One region of the Paenibacillus sp. FSL W7-1088 genome, then DNA from elsewhere that is predicted to be linked to it. Evidence: riboswitches for the same ligand, from Rfam matches in the RefSeq annotation. Region 1 holds a riboswitch; each other region holds the start of a gene.
What was found. A riboswitch is a leader RNA that binds a small molecule or an ion and turns the genes downstream of it on or off. The one in region 1 is predicted to bind cyclic di-AMP.

Region 1 (6,400 bases):
GACTGCAATGCTCAGACTGCCATAGTCCTTAGATCCAGGAGCAGCAGCCATGCGTTCAGCCACTTCCTTCTGGATCATGACCACAATGCTGTCTACAGGCAGCTTCTCTTCGAGCAGTTTCATCATGATTGGCGTCGTTACATAATAAGGCAGATTGGCCACAACACTCACTTTATCTACCGTTCCAAAATCGGTGCGGAACAGCTCAGCCAGATCCAGCTTCAGCACATCCCCATGATGCACACGAACATTCGGATAAGGCTGCATCACTTCACCCAGAATCGGCAGCAGCCGCTGATCAATCTCTACAGCCGTTACAGGCCCGGCTACCCGAGCCAGACGTTCTGTGAGGGCGCCGATACCTGGTCCGATCTCAAGTGCACCCTTGGACTCGTCCAAATCAGCTGCATTTACAATTTTGTTCAATATATTTTGATCGATCAGAAAGTTCTGACCCAGGCTCTTCTTGAATGAAAATCCGTGTCTTTGAATAATTTCTTTGGTTCGTTTGGGGGTTGCAATCTCTACCGTTTCTTCCATGCCCTTCATACGCTCACAATCCTTCACGTTCAATTTGCGATAATGCTGCGGAGAACTCTTCCCGGGTAATCTGGAATACACTCAACCGCTTGTGGAACTGCTTGCCGTTGCAATATCCTATGCCCAGCAGATTGCCCATCTCCATACGACGTGCAGCAGCCTGTGGGTGCACAATCAGTCCCGCCGCAATCAGATCCTCCCAATCGATCAGACTGGGTGCGCCTTCATAAGACGTGTGTACACGTGCCAGTGCATGACGAATGGCCTCAGGTGAGGCGTTCTCCACTCCGATGTCGCCTTTACGCGTAGCATCTGCCTCCGGGATGAAGGCATGCTTGCAGCCAGGTACTTTATTGGCGATGATTTTACGAATACGTTCACCAGCATGATCCGGGTCTGTCAGTACGATGACACCACGTCTCTCTTGGGCAAGTGCAATGCGCTTTAGAATACGCTGGTTGATGGCCGACCCACCAGTCTCGATCGTATCTGCCTGAACCGCACGTCGAATAGCTACGGTGTCGTCACGACCTTCCACCACGATCACTTCTTTTATCATGTTCCATTTCTTCCTTTCTAACGCAAAAAGAAGAGGAGTATCCTCTTCTCTGCCAAACGGCGGGGGAGACTGAATTCAGACCCCTCCGCCGCATATTCCGCATGAATCATTCATGCTTATATTTTATAGCATTCCCATTTCAAAGTAAAACGATTTTAGTTCGCTTCCGGCTTCACCGGACCAATCACATATACCGTCTTGCCTTTCTTCCGTCCGAAGTTCAGGGCATGCTTCACACTATCATAATACACATCAATTTTGTTGCCTTTAATGGCACCACCTGTGTCTTCCGCACGACGGAAGCCAAGGCCCTCGATATATACCCACCAGCCAATTGGAATGACTTTGGGATCAACCGCAATGGTACGTCCCTCGGTTACCCGAGTACCTGATGCCGTTTTTGTGCCGATACCGGGCTCTTCAGAAGAGTATGCCGTCATGGATACATTTTTCAACACTTTAGAATATTTAAAAGAACTGCCTGAGACGGTAATTACTTTGCTGCCCGAGGCAGCGGTTTTCTTCGAGTTCGTTGTTGTTGCTGTTTTTGTCGTGGAAGTCTGCGCCGATACCGTCTGAATCACTGGCTCTTTCACAACAGGTTTGGCTTTGGTACCAACGGCGATCACTTTATCAACGCGATTCGTTGCGACCGATTTGCCCACCATTTTTTTGGAGACCAATTCTCCATCCTGGAACACCTTTTCAATATGCTGTACAAGTGTGCCTTCTTTACCGCTCACAACGACACGATTGTCGCCTTTGTACAAGCTAGGGTCAGCCGTTTTGATCACTTTGTAAGCAATCGGCTGTTCCACGTCCACCGTACGCTTTGTTACACGCACTACACGGATTTTCATATCCGCTTCAATAGTGGTTCCAAGCGCCGGATACACTTTGTCTTCACTTGCAATCTGAATACCTGATTTTTTAATCGCATCTTTTACCGATGAATCGGTTGTATACAGAGTCTTGGTGTCTCCGTCTGCCGTAATATTAACTGGAACGGCCCGCTCAATAACGATGCGGTCTCCATCTGTGATCGCCCCATTCAAGGGCATGGATACCTGATCGTGAGGGCTGACTGTGATTGACTGCTCCTCCAGCATTTCCTGAAGCATTCCTGTACGAGTCTCTACCGCTTGAGCTTTGCCATCAATAACCAGTGAAATTTGTTTCCCGGCCTGACCGTAAACGACTAACAAGATCATGATTGTAAGCGCAATTGAGAAAATCGCGATCAATGCCATTTGACGCAAGTTCTCATGCTTCCACCGCAACGCGAAAGACTTACTGGATGATCGTGACTCATGGGTCTCTTCTGGTTGGAATGTGCCCACTTCTCCGTCCTCCTTCATAGCCTCGCCGTCTAAAGTAATGCATGATGTCTTTGACGCGACTATACCAAATTTTCTACAGAACACAGATCGGACCAACATAATCCGGTTCTGCACCATGAATCAATCTTCGCAACATGATGTCATCCTCCTGAATACTTACCGTATGATGACCGTATTTCTTTTATTCAAAAACAAAAAAGCCAAAGAAAGAGTTTAAGAGGAACTCTTTCGTGGCTTCCGAATGATTCTGAATATCGGAAATTCATGCACGAGGTTGCCTCTCTTTTTCCGCTTGCGAGGTTAGCTGTCGGGTTCGGGCGAAAGAGAGCCGCCCTATCTCCGGTCATCCGCTCATGGCGGACGCCCTTGAATTCACCCCGAGACCCAAAGAAGAAATCAAATATGGCTTCGCAGATTTATACGCTGCTTTTGGGTCAGCGCATTTTGCGCATCGGCTGAAAACACCGATGTTTAAGCCTTATTGGTTCCCCCGCTCTCCGTTAACGGAGACTCAGCGAGACTGATTCATGAAAGTAATGTTGTTTCATCGGAAAGTGTCCCTTTGTTCATCCCCCGAACATCTGTCCAATTTTCCGCACAACAATTCACTGAAAAGATGATATCCTGTTTCTATGCATGTTGTAAAGCGTTGTTCAAGTACGTTTTTCTAAATATTTGGTTAAAATATTGTAATATTCTTGATTTATTTGGATCAAAAAGCAAATTAACTCCGCCTAACTCACTTTTTCACCCGTTTTGCTCGATATTTTAACGAATCCCAAATCGTTCCATGGCATTTTTGGTCGTTATTGCTGCAATTTCCTCTACCGAAATGCCTTTAATTTCCGCAGCTGCTTCTGCAACCAGACGTACATGCGCTGTCTCATTTCGTTTTCCACGATAAGGGTGAGGTGTTAGATAAGGAGCATCGGTTTCAATGAAAAATCGGTCCATCGGAACCTTCTCAAGCACCTCTTTAGGCTGCTTCGCATTTTTGAACGTGATTGGCCCTCCGAAGGAAAGATGGAAGCCCAAATCCAGGCACATTTTCGCCGTTTCCCAGCTGCCAGAGAAGGAATGCATAACACCGCCTACTTCTCCTGCCTTCTCTTCACGCAAAATCTTTACAATATCCTCATGCGCATCCCGGTTGTGAATGACAATCGGCATATTTAACTCACGGGCAAGACCAATTTGTTGTCGTAATACGCGATGTTGAACCTCTTTCGGTGAAGTGTCCCAATAATAGTCTAGACCAATTTCACCGATAGCTACCACTTTTTCATGCTTGCATAAAGACGCAATCCATTCCAGATCACCCTCCTGCATCGTGATTGCATCCACTGGGTGCCAGCCTACCGCAGCATATATAAAATCATAGGTTTCAGCCAACTTCATCGTGGATGGAATAGTCTCCCGGTTAAAGCCAACGTTAATCATGCGACTAACGCCCGCATCCACAGCACGCTGAATCATTTCCTCGCGGTCCTCGTCGAATTGTGGTGCATCCAGGTGTGTATGTGTGTCGAACAACATCATGCTGTATTTCTCCCTTCATGTCGAATTAACGACTAGCTCTTTTTAATCCATCCGGTAAACTAACCAGAACATAAATATTCCTAAATTCGGTCATATTTTTTTCTTTATTTCATTCTATTAGCTCATTCAGCACATTGAGCACAACATGTAGAGCGAACAAGTTCTTCCTTATCTATATGTTGCTTATCTTTAGCCATCCGGGTTGTATTCTAATTGCTCTGATTACAAAATTATGTCGATCTACATGTACTCTCCATTAAAGCAGATTACTGTATCATGGAAAATAGCTCTTTTAGAAAGCTTTATTCACCAGACTCCTGAACAGTATTGCTGATCATTTAATGTGAGAAATAGGGGCGTATATTTGACGGTAATTCATGAACAATTGCATCCACCTTATTTTGCGGATAATACAAGTGATGCTTTCCGCGATGAAGACCACTGATTGAACGGACAATGTCGGATACCTCTGACAACTCATGTAACTTGTCTTGCCGATCAAGCAGCAGAATCTGCTTGTCCGTCGATTCATCCGGACGAAACACATCATACGGATTATCCGTTGGAAAATCAATTTCCAGATCATACTCGGGATTAAGACCCGCTGCAGTGAAGGCTTCCCGAATCTCTTCAATCAGGTTTACGTCGATCTGTTCAATCTCTACATACTTATATAATTTGCGATCTATAAAACGTTCGCATAACTCACTTAGAACAGCATCGTCCTCTTTGCGCCACTGCATAAATGCCGTCTGAATCAAAGCTTCGTCCAGCTGCAAGTATTCATCCACCGTTAAATCGCCGGCGAATAGCTGGGACAGTGGATCGATCATGAAGCGGAATTGGAAACCTTGCTGTATGAGACTTTTCGCCCGCTTAAATATTTGCCGCAATATAATTTCCGAACTTCGGGTAACCGGATGAAAGTAAATTTGCCAGTACATCTGGTACCTGGACATCAAGTAATCCTCCACGGCATGCATGCCCGACTCCTTGACCACGATTCTTCCGTGAAATGGACGCAGCATACGCAGGATACGGTCAAGGTCGATCGTCCCATAGTTTACACCTGTAAAGTAGGCATCCCGAAGCAAGTAATCCATGCGGTCCGCATCAAGCGGACTGGTGACCAAATTAACGACAATAGGTTGCTCATATGTCTTTTGAATAACAGAAGCCACTTTCTCGGGAAAATCAGGAGCATACCGTCTTAAGATCGCCCCTACTTCGGTATCACCTGTAATGATCCGACAAGTCCAATCCTCATGATTCATATCGAAAGCTTCTTCTATTGAGTGAGAGAACGGCCCATGTCCAAGATCATGGAGCAATGCTGCGCAAAGGGCTACCGTTTTTTCCTCCTTTGGCCAATCTGAATATTGACTTCTTTCGAATTGGGAAATAATCTTACGCGTAATTTCGTAGACACCCAAGGAATGTGAGAAGCGACTATGCTCTGCACCATGAAAAGTAAGAAATGATGTTCCCAATTGACGGATTCGGCGTAAACGTTGAAATTCGGGCGTGTTGATCAACTGCCATATAATCGGATCTTGCACATGGATATAATTATGTACCGGATCTTTAAACACCTTTTCTTCCGTTAAACGCTGTTCCATGTCTGTTCACTCCTTTAATATCGTTTGTATTTGTCGCTTTTCAGTATAATACCACCAAGGATTCGACACAGTTTGACGAATCTTGTCGAATACTGTATTTTTGTCGTTTTCCAAATCGACAAAGCTGACATTGATGTTTAAATACGAAAAATAGCTCCCAATCCCTTACCACTCGTAATCTTATCAAAAACAGCCTTTATTTTAAGCTAATTTTAAGGTTGACTGTTTTGGGAATCGTTGGTATGATGAGTATCATAAAACATAAAATAATGTCGAATAATGACAATGATCGTTAGCTGAGAGGAGCACTGATTATAATGATGAAATCAACAGGTATTGTAAGAAAAGTGGATGAACTGGGACGGGTAGTTATTCCAATTGAATTGCGCCGTACGCTCGGTATTGGTGAAAAAGATGCTCTTGAGATCTATGTTGACGGCGAGCGCATCATGTTGAAAAAATACGAACCAGCTTGTATCTTCTGTGGCAATGCAGAGAACGTTACTTATTTCAAAGGTAAAATTGTTTGTAACGAATGTATTTCCGAAATCCCTGCACCTGTGACAAAATAAGAAATATCAGGTATAATGGTCTTATTAAATTGTTATTTCTAACCTTTTTATATTCCTTGATCGCCTTCCCGGTGTGAACCCCACCGCTGGAAGGTATTTTTTTGCTTTCTTATTGGTTCTCATTACCCATAAAATCGAGCTGCGAGTCTGTACAACCAAAAAGAAGAGCGGTGATGTGCGTAATATGTTTTATTTTTCCGCTCTGCTATTTTTTTCATATTTCATTAAGGT
Region 2 (6,400 bases), 3.0 Mb from region 1:
GATATTGCCATACTAATTGTTCCCCCGCCTGACCATAGGGTGTCCTGCCTGCAGTGGTTACCATTCCTCCGTATTCTTCCTCCAGATGATACGCACGTCCATCCAGATCCAGCAATGTAGGCACCTCATCCGGTGCATCGAGACGTCCATCAATGGGTGTATAGAGGGCATACCGGGTCATTTCCCGTTCTTCAATATGCAAATGTCGGATTGCCGTACCATCCTGCAACGTGAGGACAGCCGCATTCCGTGCTCGATGATGTACCCGCCCAACAACTTCATAGGTGACCAGCGAAACCTCACAGATATCACCAGGTGCCAGCTGAAGCATAGTTTTCTCTGCCTTAGGCGGTTCAGGTTTGGCTATTATCCCTTTAATCCGTTTCCACACACTCATGCCCATTACTCCTGTTCTTTATCTTATAAACAAGCTGCAATAATTAATGCGCCCACGATATGTAGGGCACCCGAGAACAAACCGTAACCTGTCTTGCCCTGCTGTATTCCCGTATCCAGATCCAGGTTGGCCCATCTCCGAATCATAAAGTGAACCACACTCTCCAGAATCAGCAAAATGACAAAGGAAACAACGGATACAAGCAACGCTTCTCCAAGATGACCCGCTGTCGAAATGGAGGTGGCGAGTACGTATCCCTGAGCAAACAGCTTCATAACCATACGTGTCGTAACGGCCATATTGCCGGCCTTCACTTCGGCAAAATCCTTATACTTCGTGAACAAAGAATCCACATACATCAAGACAAACAGCAAAACCGAACCCGATAACGTCCAGACCAGCATTGCCAAAATGTTCAAATCCATTTACATAGCCCCCACATTTCAACATGAACCGCAATTAAAAGCGAAGGAGAAACGCTGGTCTCTCCTCCGCTAGTGCCCCTGCTTGCTTACAAGGTTTAGTTCTTATTTTCGTATTGCTTCATCAATGCTGCCAGTTCATCCTCGACAGCCTGATCCTTGCCCAGCTTCTCAAACTCATCGTCCAGCGATTTACCTTTGGACGACATCTCATTGCTGGCTTCAGCCTGAGCTTCCATCTGCATCATTTTTTCTTCCATACGCTTCATGCCGGCACTTGCAGTGTCGGAGCTAAATCCGTTCAGCGCCTTGTTGATTTCGGTTTGAGCTTTTGCCGCGTTGTAGCGCGCAACCAATGTTTCGCGTTTATTTTTCATTTGAGTCAATTGTTTACGCATTTCGTCCAGCTTGCCACGAAGGTTATCGGCAGAAGCTTTATTTTGATCATAGCTTGTTTTGTATTCAGCCATCTTCTCTTCAGCGACTTTTTTCTCTTCCAGTGCCCGACGGGCCAAATCCATATTCTGTGCACGTGCTGCTGTATGTGCTTGCTCCTCACGTTTCTTCACGAGAGCTTCCTGTTCTTCGAACAGCTGCTTGAATTTCTTCTCAATGGCAATCTGTGCAGCAACAGCTTTCTCCGCATCTTCAAGATCTTCCTGCATATCCCGGATATATTGATCCGTCATCTTGATCGGATCTTCTGCCTTGTCAATAATAGAGTTAATGTTAGACATGGTTAAATCGCGTAATCGTTTGAAAATGGACATTATGGTATTCCTCCTAGTCGATAGTTCATCCTTGTATATAATCATACATACGTGGCAATGTTCTACTCGTTTCAATTTTAACAAAAAAAATCATAAAAAACGATTTTAGCCTATTTTGCTTACATCGAACTATTGAATTAGTCGACCCGTTTGGCACAGCTCCTCATCAAGCAGCTTCTCTGCAGTCTGCACAATCTCATCAATCTGCATCCGCGTAATGGCGTCAAAGTGAATCCCCATAATCACAGTGACGGTTACCTTTAAATGCAGGGCAGCCTTACGTGCCAGTCTTTCACACAGTTCTTGTTCTTTATGTCCTGGAATATGCACCGTAGCTCCACTCACCCGTTCACGATCCGGATAAAATATCGCTACTGCTCCAATGTGTGATCTGCCTCCAGTTATTATAAAAACCTTATCTTCTCCTGCTTCGATCACCTGTAACCGAACGGAATTTAAGTCGTATGTACTCATCCTGCTCCACCTGTCCTTTTCTATATATATGGTGGAATTATGGCTTTGATTTTCTGAATCAGCAATGAAACATCTCACATCATGCATAAATACGGATGGCCCCGGGCATACCAAAGAGAACGCAATTTGGGAAAAGGAGGCACTAACATGCGTATACGCCTCATCATGTTATCCATCATGGTCATTCTTCTGGGAGGAAGTTACGCTCCTGCTCAGTTATGGGCTTCTTCAAGCCCGCAAACCGAACCTGCTTCGAAGTCTGATTCTTCCGAAGAGGAGCAGCTGACGCTGGGACAGCTCCGACAGAAATATGCGGATACATTCAAAACGAATGGCCCCTCGACAAAAAAGGTCGCACTGACTTTTGATGACGTACCTGATCCACGGTTCACCCCGCAGGTGTTGGATATTCTAAAAAAACACAAGGTGCGGGCTACGTTTTTCATTGTGGGACATCGCGCCGAGAAACATCCGGATTTAGTGAAACGCATGGTGAAGGAAGGGCATATTGTTGGCAATCACAGCTACAATCACCCGGAGTTCAGTAAGCTGACCATGAATGCATTTCGCAAACAAATCTTACATACCGGGGATATTATTCGGGATCTGGTGGGGTACACACCCAAAATGATTCGTCCACCTTACGGCGACATTAACGAGCAGCAGCTGCAATGGGCAGCCAAACAACATTACAGCATTGTGAACTGGAATGTCGATTCCCTGGACTGGAAGGGCCTCTCCAAAGAGGAAGTCAAACAAAACATCCTGTCCGCCGTCAAACCGGGTTCCATTGTTCTTCAGCATGCAGGAGGCGGTGTCGGATCAAAGCTGAGTGGGTCCATCGAGGCGTTGCCTGAAGTTATCGAGGAATTGCGTAACCGCGGGTACGAGCTGGTGACTTTGGACGAAATGCTAGAACTGCCAAAGGGCAAATAGGTCAAAGAATCCAGAAGTCGGATATTCAAAAGGGTGCCCTTCAATCACATTCTCGTGATTAAGGGACACCCTTTACTGTTTAATTTAGATTTAGTTGGAATCACATATGATGATGTGCAGCTACGCTTTGATTTTTATTTCAAAATGTAAAGTTCAACATCCTGAATACCAAATGTGCTCACGGATTGTTTGCTGCCAGGAATAAAGATATCGATCTTATGGCCTTTAATGGCGCTGCCCACATCACGAGCCGTAGCGACAAATGCCTGTTTTGGCAGTCCTGGGTGTGTATGACCTGTTACCAGTACCTTAGTTCCCAATGGAATAATACTTGGGTCTACTGCAATGGTTCCCAATTCGAGCGGGTTACCGAAGTAGTCCACAGCACCCCATCCTCCATTTTCGGAAGCGTCCGCGGAGTATGCTGTTGCTTTGACATCGACCGCTTTGCTGTAATCAAACGTTTTTCCCCAGGCTTGTACAACTTTACTATCTGCATTAACGTCAAGACTTGCAGTAGTGATCGTTTTAGCCTCCGTTTTAGCTTCTGCAGCAGAAGCTGTGTACGTTGTTTTTCCAGGAATCGTAATTTTCAAACCACCATAAATGTTGTAAGCTGAAATGTCATTGTTAGCTTTGATAAGAGCGTTAAGTCCAACTCCGTATTGTTTGGATAAGGTATAGAAGGTATCCCCCTCTTTGGCCACATGAACTGAATCAGCGTGAGCCGGAACGGCCTGAATGAGCATTGCTGCTGTCAGCAAAGCTGTTGCTGTTTTGGCTATACGTTTCTTGTTAATCATGGTCTTCCTCCCTCATTATGCCTGCGAAGTTAGTTGTCGGATTCGGATGGAGGAAACCACCCTATAGGTTCAATTACATTAAGAATTTATGTAGCCCTAATTCACCCCAAGCCGTGTGCAAATGATTCTTCCCCAAGCACACTCTGCATCGTTACATCCCCCGCACTCCCAACTCCGGAAGTTTCGGCAGGAACAAATATATCACAATTTTGTAACCAAGAGTCGTAGTAAATGTTACCATCTGTCTAATTCACTTCAACATCATGGCTGAATCTAAGCGGTTTTTTTCAAAAAAATGTCTATTTGAGCTTATATCGCTGATGACAGAAACGTTACTTTTTATGTTAATCCGTGCGTTTCCTTACATAACAAAACAATCCCTGCCGACGGGTCGTCGACAGGGATGTATGAGGGGATGAAATTCTCATCCAAAGTATAGATTTTGCAATTTCATCCTGATCTTCATCCTGAATAACTTGGATGTATTAGAGCACTTTAGCAAGGAAGTCACGTGTACGTGCATGCTTGGGCTCACCGAACACTTCAGCAGGCGTTCCTTCTTCTACAATTACCCCGCCATCCATAAACAGGATGCGGTCACCCACTTCGCGTGCGAAGCCCATCTCATGCGTCACAATAACCATGGTCATGCCGCCCTCTGCAAGCCGCTTCATAACATCCAGGACTTCACCCACCATTTCAGGGTCCAGTGCAGACGTTGGCTCGTCAAAGAGCATGACATGCGGCTGCATCGCGAGCGCTCTTGCAATAGCTATCCGTTGTTTCTGTCCACCGGACAGCTGATTTGGATAGGCGTCTTTTTTGTCAGAGAGGCCCACCGTCTTGAGCAAATCTGCACAGATTTGTTCCGCTTCATGTGCAGGCTGTTTCTTCACTTTAATGGGAGCAATCGTAATGTTCTGCTGCACCGTTTTGTGCGGAAACAGATTGAAATGCTGGAATACCATCCCCATTTTTTCACGAGTTGCATTAATGTTGTGTTTCGGGTCAGTGATCGAAACTCCCTCAAAGTTAATCTCACCGGAAGTAGGTTTCTCCAGTAAGTTCAGACAACGCAAAAAGGTACTTTTCCCCGATCCGGACGGACCGATGACCACGACAACCTCGCCTTTGCCAATCGTTACGTTAATGCCTTTAAGCACTTCGTTCTTATCATAGGATTTATATAATTGTCTAACGTCTATCACTTGCACCCAACTTCCTTTCCAGTCGACCCAGCAGTTTGGACAAAATGAACGTCAGCACAAAGTAGATGGCTGCCGCAATCAGGAATGGATTCATCCCTTGATACGTAATATTTTTGACCACACTTGCCTGGTACATAATGTCCACCATACCGATAACCGAGATAATGGAGGATTCCTTGATAATGGTCACGAACTCATTACCGATCGCCGGCAACACCGCTTTGAACGCTTGTGGGAGCACGATGAAGCGCATGGCCGCACCTCTGCCCATTCCTAGGGAACGAGCTGCTTCCAGTTGGCCGCGATCCACACCCTGTATACCAGCACGGAAAATCTCCGCAAGATAGGCACCACTATTAATGGATAGTGTGATAATCCCCGCCTGAAGCGGCGAAAATGTAATACCGAACGTCAAGGCAAGCCCGTAATAGATAATCATCAATTGAACCAGCATTGGTGTACCACGAATAACTTCAACGTAAGCTGTTCCAATCCAACGCAGAATTGAGACGTCATGCAGACGTAACAGACAGATGATCAAACCGATAATTACCCCGAATATTACACCGAGTGCAGACAGTAATAGGGTGTAACCCACACCTGTTGCATAAAAGCTTTTGTATTGCCAGAACACTTGAAAAATGTTTTGATCTTTTTTCACCTTGTCTGCCATCAACTGGCTTGCTTCAGTGACCATCTGATCGATTTTATTTTCGCTTTTCAGACGTTCGAGCGTTCCGTTCACTGCATTCAGCAATTCCGTATTGCCCTTACGAATCCCGATTGCCGCTTCGGCCTGCTCTTCATCCGGAATAGCCGGAGCTAGTCCAATCACATCATCCAGGTAACCGGCAGCTACCGTATCCTCAACGATTGCAGCATTTACACGATTGGTCTGCAATTGCAGTACGATATCAGATATTTTATCAAGTGCTGTCAGTTTTGCGCCGGGGATTCCCTGGCCAATCGTTTCCTGAATGGAGCCCTTTTGGACACCAATTTTTTCATTTTCCAGATCAGCCATGGTTGGATATTTATCTTTATCCGCATTGCGAATCATGATGACTTGCTTGGATTTATAATAGGTATCGGAGAAGTCAATGCTTTGTCTACGCTCATCCGTTGGCGTCATTCCAGAGATGACCATATCCACACGACCACTCTGTAACGCAGGAAGAAGTCCGTCAAAACCCATATCCTCTATTACAAGCTCTGCGCCTAGATCCGCAGCAATTTCTTTAGCAATCGAAATATCAAATCCGACGATTTGGTCTTTACCATCAATCACTTTATGGAATTCATATGGTGCAAAATCGGCACTTGTACCGAGCACCAGCTTTTTACTGCCTGAATTGCCTGTAGTTCCCGTTGCCGACGCAACAGGTGCAAC
Region 3 (6,400 bases), 2.3 Mb from region 1:
CGGCTGGGCATTTATAATGAGACTATTTTTTATGGTTACACGCTGCACCCCGAGGAATTCATGCCATTTTTTGATATCTTTGTGCTTCCTTCGCGGGCGGAGGCGTTCGGGTCTGTTTTTGCGGAGGCAGCGCTTAGCTGTCTTGCCCTTGTAGGTACAGATGTTGGCGGCATACCAGAGCAGATCGAAAACGGCAGTAATGGCTTGCTGGTGCCTTCAGAAGATCCATCTGCATTGGCAGAAGCGCTGGAGAAGGTGATGGTTGACCCGGCGTATCGTTATGAGCTTGCCCGTTCGGCATGTGAGAAGGCCAAAACCCATTACTCTTTGGGCAGATCAGTCAATGAACTGAAAAAAATGTATTTACAATTTCCGAGCCAGGTCTAGTTTCTGAAAAGGGAAAGAAGGAAGCCGCTGTGAGAACAGCGGCTTTTTTATGTTTAGGGAAATGATGTTTCGCAACAAAAGGATACGTTGTTATAGATGTTTTTTGCGTCCGCGAAAGCTTCCCCATCGATCCATTACTAATTTTGCACCCCAGACCAGTGCCAAACTGCCGAAAATGGGGTAAAGAATAGAGAGCAGGGAACTGAATCCAAACTGGCTGAGCGAATAACATAGCAGCATGATGGCCAGTATGATTAGTTTGGGATGTACGTGGACATGCTGTCTGAGTTGGAGGGTCATTCCATAAATATCGGCTACAAACGTACTGAAGATTTCCATGAAAATCAGAGATACATAGATAGACTGGACTACCCATCCAAGTTGAAAGGCAATGCTGCCCATCGGAATTTCAAATTGTGTGATGCCAGGCATCTGGGCCGACATGGCGAAGTGGGCTGCCATAAGCATGAATCCTACACCAATTCCGCCCAGAACGCCGCCCCATTTCAGTACCTTTCGGCTGCGAATCTGATTCCCCACCGGAACGAGTACAGCTTGGGCAAGAGCCAGGTTGAATGAAGCATACAACAGAGGAGATAACCAGACCCGTATTGGATTGCTGTCGGTGGTTAATGTAATAAATCGGTTTGCGCCGGGATGATTTATGGTGCTGATGATCATAAGCAGAGATAGCAGAAGCATCATGGGCACTACGATACTGTTCATTTGCAGAATGGCCTGAATGCCCCGTCCAAGCAGCAGATAAGTACCGATAAGGGTGACAATCAGTCCGGTCTGATAATGAAGTCCCAGATGCTCTACAAAGACCGACCCTGCTCCTGCCAGCATGACACTGTTTACTCCAATGAGGATCAGAAGGGTAACCCAGGTAATCCAGTTTCCTGCTTTATGGCCGAATAGATGTTTGTTGAGATCTTCGTATGAGCGCGAGCCGGTATCATGGGCAATCAGCATCATTTTTGTACCTAACCAGACAAAGAGCATGGTCGATAAGCCGATGGTAATGGTGGCCCATTTGCCATACTGGGTAAAAAACTGCAATATCTCCTGCCCTGTTGCAAAGCCGGCTCCAACTACCGTTCCAATGTATGTAAATGCGATCTGCAGCACCCGAAATGCCTGTTTCATGCGTTTCCCCTCTCAGGCCCCTGAATAGTTTGGACATGCGGGTGCCATGGTACAAGGTATGCTTGACCCGTCAAACTCATGACAATTGAAGTATGGCAAAGGGTCATTTAACATGCTCTGAACAAGAGCAAAGGCAATTTCGCTTGAACTGATAGCGGGATCTATGATACTTTTACGTCATAGGAACGGCTTGGGAGGTCAAATTATGGAAGTATTGAAACAACGAATTTTACAAGAAGGCGTAGTCATGTCAGATCAGGTGCTGAAGCTGGATGGTCTGCTGAATCACCAGATTGATCCTGCATTGACGATGGAAATGGGAAGGGAATTTGCCGCTCGTTTTCGTGAAAGTGGTGTAACTCGGGTCATTACAGTGGAGTCTTCCGGGATTCCGGTCGCCTTTGCTGCTGCACATGAACTGGGTGTTCCGCTGGTATTTGCCCGTCGCAAAAAAACACTTTTGGCTGACCCCGATGCCTACTGTGAAAGAGTACCTTCTTTTACCAAAGGGATTGTAACGGATATTATGGTGTCCCGTGAATATATTCATGAGAATGACCGTATTTTGTTTATTGACGATATCATTGCCAATGGCGATGCCGCTCGTGGTGTCATCAAAATTATCGAACGTTCGGGTGCGGAACTGGTTGGATTCGGTGTCGTGGTCGAAAAATGTTTTCAGGCCGGAGCGCGCACCATTCGTGAGCAGGGCATTCCGGTTGAAGCGTTGGTGCGTATTCGTTCTTTGAACGATGGCACCGTGCAATTTGACGATAACGAATTGTGACTTTTTAAAGGAAAAAGTGCCTATTTTTATAACAATGCCTTTGCATGACCGCTGATTTCATTTATAATGGGGTTATGTTAGGGAGAGGAGGCAACACCATGGGTAACCAACCGGCAACAGAACAATTTTTTATTGATAAGCTGGCGGAATCGAAAGTACATTTTGAGCGTGCCCTGGATTGTAAACATACGGAATTCGATGACCTTTATCCCTATATGATTGAACATCCTCAATTTTTCTGGTACAAACGCTACGTTGCCTGGTCAGAATTGCTGACGATTGTAGGCTTGTGCGAAGAGTTGTCCTTCTCTTGGAAAGAACAATTTACACCGCATCAAGTGGAGTACCTTGAAGAACGTGTGATGTCCGCCAAAGTGCTTGATTTTTGGTTTGAGAAGAACGACAGCAAAGAGCACGCGCAGCGGTAACTTTCAGTCGGGACATACTTTCGAATGACATGACAGTCCAATACAGTCACGTGAGACCTAAATGACTTTTCATTTAGGTCTCTTTTTGTAAATAATTTTTTTGGGAAAGTAGGCGCCATGAATATGATCAGTGATGAAGAATTGGATGCACTGCGTTTATCGGGTGAAAAAGTAAGGGTAGTACGGGACGAAATTCAGTCCAATGATGTGACAGGCATTGTGGTTGCCTGGGACGGGGAGCAGGTGCTCATTCGCCGTCAGAATCGTCGTGTGGTCAAGCTGGACCGGAATTATCAGTATCAGTTGTTCAGCGAGCCACGTAAGAGTCCGCTCGAAGAATAGGACATGCGTTTTTTAGGTTCATTTACCATGGGTGTTTTGGCATAATTGCACCTCTCGGGTGAAAAGATAGGTACAGTGAGAGCTTGTAACATATCAGCCGAGAGGATGTGCGGTAACCATGACATTGATGAATGATAAGGTTCATGCCTATAAAGATCAGATTGGTGAATTAAGCGACGTGCTGCCAGCTGTGGTGAAGTCTTATCATGAGTTCACTGGAGAATGTTTTCAGGCTGGGGAAATTGATGCCAAGACCAAACAGCTGATTGCACTGGGCATTGGTTTGTTTGCAAACAATGAGGTATGTACGTTTTACCATGTGGAAGAGGCGCGTGCCAAAGGAGCGACCGATCAGGAGATTATGGAGACGGTTGCTGTGGCTGGAGCCGTAGGCGGAGGCCATGCGTTGTCTCAAGGTGCAATGAGAGTACAGAAGGCTCTACATTAAGTATAGAAGTCTACAGCACAGCGGATTTGTAAACAAAAGCCCCAAAACAAAGAGGAGGTCCCGGATTCACCCGGAGCCTCCTCTTTGCGCTATTTCCAATCAAACTTATATTTTGCCCAGCATTTTGTTATACATAAACTGACCTGTTACCCGGCGTGCTGTTACATAACGATCATTGAAATATGGATTGGATAATTGGGTGATGCTGACACCCTTACTGCTGGAAGCATGAGCGAACTGTCCGCCCCCGATATATACTCCTGTATGAGAAATGCCATTGCCCATCGTATTAAAGAATACCAGGTCACCTGTACGCAGATTAGCTTTGGATACCGGTGTTCCGGCCTTCGCTTGCTGCTGGGAAGTACGTGGTAATTCAATGCTATATTTGTTGAAAATATATCTCATAAATCCAGAGCAATCAAACCCGGCGAGTGTCGTGCCGCCCCATTTGTAAGGAATGCCTGTCATGTTGTTAACGACGGTGTTAATACTGCTTGCCTCTGTGCTTGCTGCACCGGATGTAAATAGAACTGCTGCTCCAAAAATAGAAATGATAAGCTTTTTCAAAATTGTTGTTCTCCCTTCGATGCCTACGGAGTTAGCTAAGGGTTCGGTAGAAGGTTCCCTATATTTCCTATGTATAAGAATAATTCACCCAAAATGGTTCCCCCGTTTTCAAACATGAAACTCGGCAAATGAATAATTAAGTTTTTGTAACCTTTTGAAACTATATTGCATAAATGCGAAAATGTCAAACCGATCTTGAACCCTTCTTATCATCTCAATGTTAACGGAATTATCGCTTTTTATGTAGAAATAACTCGAATGATGGGTTCTAATAAATGACAAAAAAGTAACTACTGTTTCAGAAGGAGAGAAATTGGACAATTTATTGGCTTTCTCACATCCAATTAGACGATAATTATAGGTTGTCCAAAGAATTTGTTACATGTTGTTGCAAATATTGACAAAATTCATCTTTTTGCATAGAATTCTTTTTGTGCATTCCATTTATTGGATTAAAAGAAATAGTTTGATTATAAAACAAATATAAGGGGGATAGATTAGCAGGGGAACAGTTTGCAGAAAATGAATTGAGGAGTGTTTCTAATCTATGTTGAAGGCAAAAACAAGGTTTGCATCTTTGGTTATGGCATGTACAATGGTTTTCTCCGTTGTCGGAATGGTATTTCAGCCTGCTGCTAAGGTCTCTGCTGCAGACGCCTCTGGAACGACAGCAAGTATCTCGGACATTTTGAAGAATCAACATCCAGACGGGGGATGGAAGAAGGATTACAAAGAAACAAGTGGTGAGTGGGCCAAATCTACGATTGATAACAAAGCTACATACTCAGAAATTAGAAGGTTAGCCAAGGAATTCAAAAAGACGAATGATCCGCGTTATTCGGCTGCTGCCATCAAAGGAATCAACTTTTTGCTGAATATGCAGTACTCCAATGGGGGTTGGCCACAGGTATACCAAAGCTCCGGTTATCACAAGCACATCACCTTCAACGACGATGCCATGATTAATGTCATGTACATGCTGGATGAAGTAGGTGCACGTAAAGGAGATTTCTCATTCATCGACAGCTCTCTTGCAGATCGTAGTAAAAAATCAGTTGCCAAAGGTGTAGAGGCTATTCTCAATACACAGGTTGTAGCGAACGGTAAACTGACTGCATGGGGGCAGCAGCATGATTCCAGTACCCTTAAACCTGCAGGCGCTAGGATTTATGAAGTGCCTTCTCTGAGTGCTGGAGAGAGCAGTACAATTGTGAAGTTTTTAAAAACTAGACCGGCTAACTCCAAAATTACTGCCTCCATCAAAGCGGCAGAAGCCTGGTTCAACAAAGTTAAAATTACTGGTTACAAGTATGTCAGAGAAAACGGAGACAGCCAACTCATTGCAGATTCAGGTGCAGCGCCAATTTGGGCACGTTTCTATGAAATTGGAACGGATAAACCAATCTTCGTAGGACGTGATGGGGTTGTGAAATACAAACTCAGCGATATCGATAAGGAAAGAAGAGGTGGGTATGCCTGGTACGGCAACTGGCCCTCCAAGATCTAATTTATAAAATGCTTTACACATGAGAAGAGGATAATTTTTTGTTGACACTAATTACCTGCACATGATATAGTATTTATTGTCGCCGCGATATAATTTCTCGGAGATAAGATATACGCGGTCGTGGCGGAATTGGCAGACGCGCACGGTTCAGGTCCGTGTGGGCTAACCCCCGTGGAGGTTCGAGTCCTCTCGACCGCATCATGTGCAACACGAAGAAAGGTTCCTAGAATGGCATTGCTGCCACTCTAGGAACCTTTTTTATCTGTTTACGGATCAGAGCGGTTGCTCATCCTGAATGTTTTTTCAACTATTCCTTCAACTTGAGCAAAGAAGAAGTTGATCTTTGTTTATTTATCCAAAAATGGAAAAGTGTTCGTTATGTGACGGTTTGCCCCTGTATTTCAGGTTTAATGTACGTAAAATACCGAAATGTACCTATCCTGAGCATCCTTCATCTACTATTCTCTTCTCGTATGGAAGCGCTATCAAAAGGGATTTGAATGACCAAATTCAGAGGGGGTAGGGATAATTTGAAACGAATCGGAAAAAGGATGGCAATGTGTTTCATGGTATTCATGATTGCGGTGGTGCAGTTCGGGATTATGGGAACGACAGGCGGCAATGTGGCACAAGCAGCAGATAAGAGTCTGGCCCAGAAGCCGTATATGGGTTGGAGCAGTTACAGCATGCAGGTATATGACGGGGCGGGTAACTGGACGTCGGCCGAGAGTATTAAGAAGCAGTCGGATGCCATGCGCGAGAAGCTGCAAGCCCATGGATAT

Region 2: linked by a shared signal. The riboswitch ahead of MKY42_RS19340 (3D domain-containing protein) and the one ahead of MKY42_RS00150 (3D domain-containing protein) in region 1 are both predicted to bind cyclic di-AMP.
Region 3: linked by a shared signal. The riboswitch ahead of MKY42_RS10965 (C40 family peptidase) and the one ahead of MKY42_RS00150 (3D domain-containing protein) in region 1 are both predicted to bind cyclic di-AMP.

The regions. Positions count from the first base shown of each region.
Region 1 is NZ_CP150216.1:29,591-35,990, reverse strand. Features, by position in the region: gene rsmA (16S rRNA (adenine(1518)-N(6)/adenine(1519)-N(6))-dimethyltransferase RsmA) at 1-549, opposite strand, end outside; gene rnmV (ribonuclease M5) at 554-1,099, opposite strand; gene MKY42_RS00150 (3D domain-containing protein) at 1,255-2,439, opposite strand; cyclic di-AMP (ydaO/yuaA leader) riboswitch at 2,713-2,966, opposite strand; gene MKY42_RS00145 (TatD family hydrolase) at 3,208-3,978, opposite strand; gene MKY42_RS00140 (HD domain-containing protein) at 4,317-5,597, opposite strand; gene MKY42_RS00135 (AbrB/MazE/SpoVT family DNA-binding domain-containing protein) at 5,915-6,169, shown strand.
Region 2 is NZ_CP150216.1:4,321,733-4,328,132, forward strand. Features, by position in the region: gene MKY42_RS19315 (DUF4178 domain-containing protein) at 1-397, opposite strand, end outside; gene MKY42_RS19320 (DUF350 domain-containing protein) at 421-822, opposite strand; gene MKY42_RS19325 (PspA/IM30 family protein) at 918-1,589, opposite strand; gene MKY42_RS19330 (hypothetical protein) at 1,719-2,063, opposite strand; gene MKY42_RS19335 (polysaccharide deacetylase family protein) at 2,211-2,999, shown strand; gene MKY42_RS19340 (3D domain-containing protein) at 3,134-3,802, opposite strand; cyclic di-AMP (ydaO/yuaA leader) riboswitch at 3,805-4,001, opposite strand; gene MKY42_RS19345 (amino acid ABC transporter ATP-binding protein) at 4,288-5,010, opposite strand; gene MKY42_RS19350 (ABC transporter substrate-binding protein/permease) at 4,997-6,400, opposite strand, start outside.
Region 3 is NZ_CP150216.1:2,358,670-2,365,069, forward strand. Features, by position in the region: gene MKY42_RS10935 (glycosyltransferase family 4 protein) at 1-387, shown strand, start outside; gene MKY42_RS10940 (hypothetical protein) at 478-1,536, opposite strand; gene MKY42_RS10945 (xanthine phosphoribosyltransferase) at 1,742-2,323, shown strand; gene MKY42_RS10950 (hypothetical protein) at 2,422-2,751, shown strand; gene MKY42_RS10955 (hypothetical protein) at 2,875-3,093, shown strand; gene MKY42_RS10960 (carboxymuconolactone decarboxylase family protein) at 3,212-3,541, shown strand; gene MKY42_RS10965 (C40 family peptidase) at 3,647-4,111, opposite strand; cyclic di-AMP (ydaO/yuaA leader) riboswitch at 4,117-4,248, opposite strand; gene pelA (pectate lyase) at 4,659-5,618, shown strand; tRNA gene MKY42_RS10975 (tRNA-Leu) at 5,733-5,816, shown strand; gene MKY42_RS10980 (X2-like carbohydrate binding domain-containing protein) at 6,194-6,400, shown strand, end outside.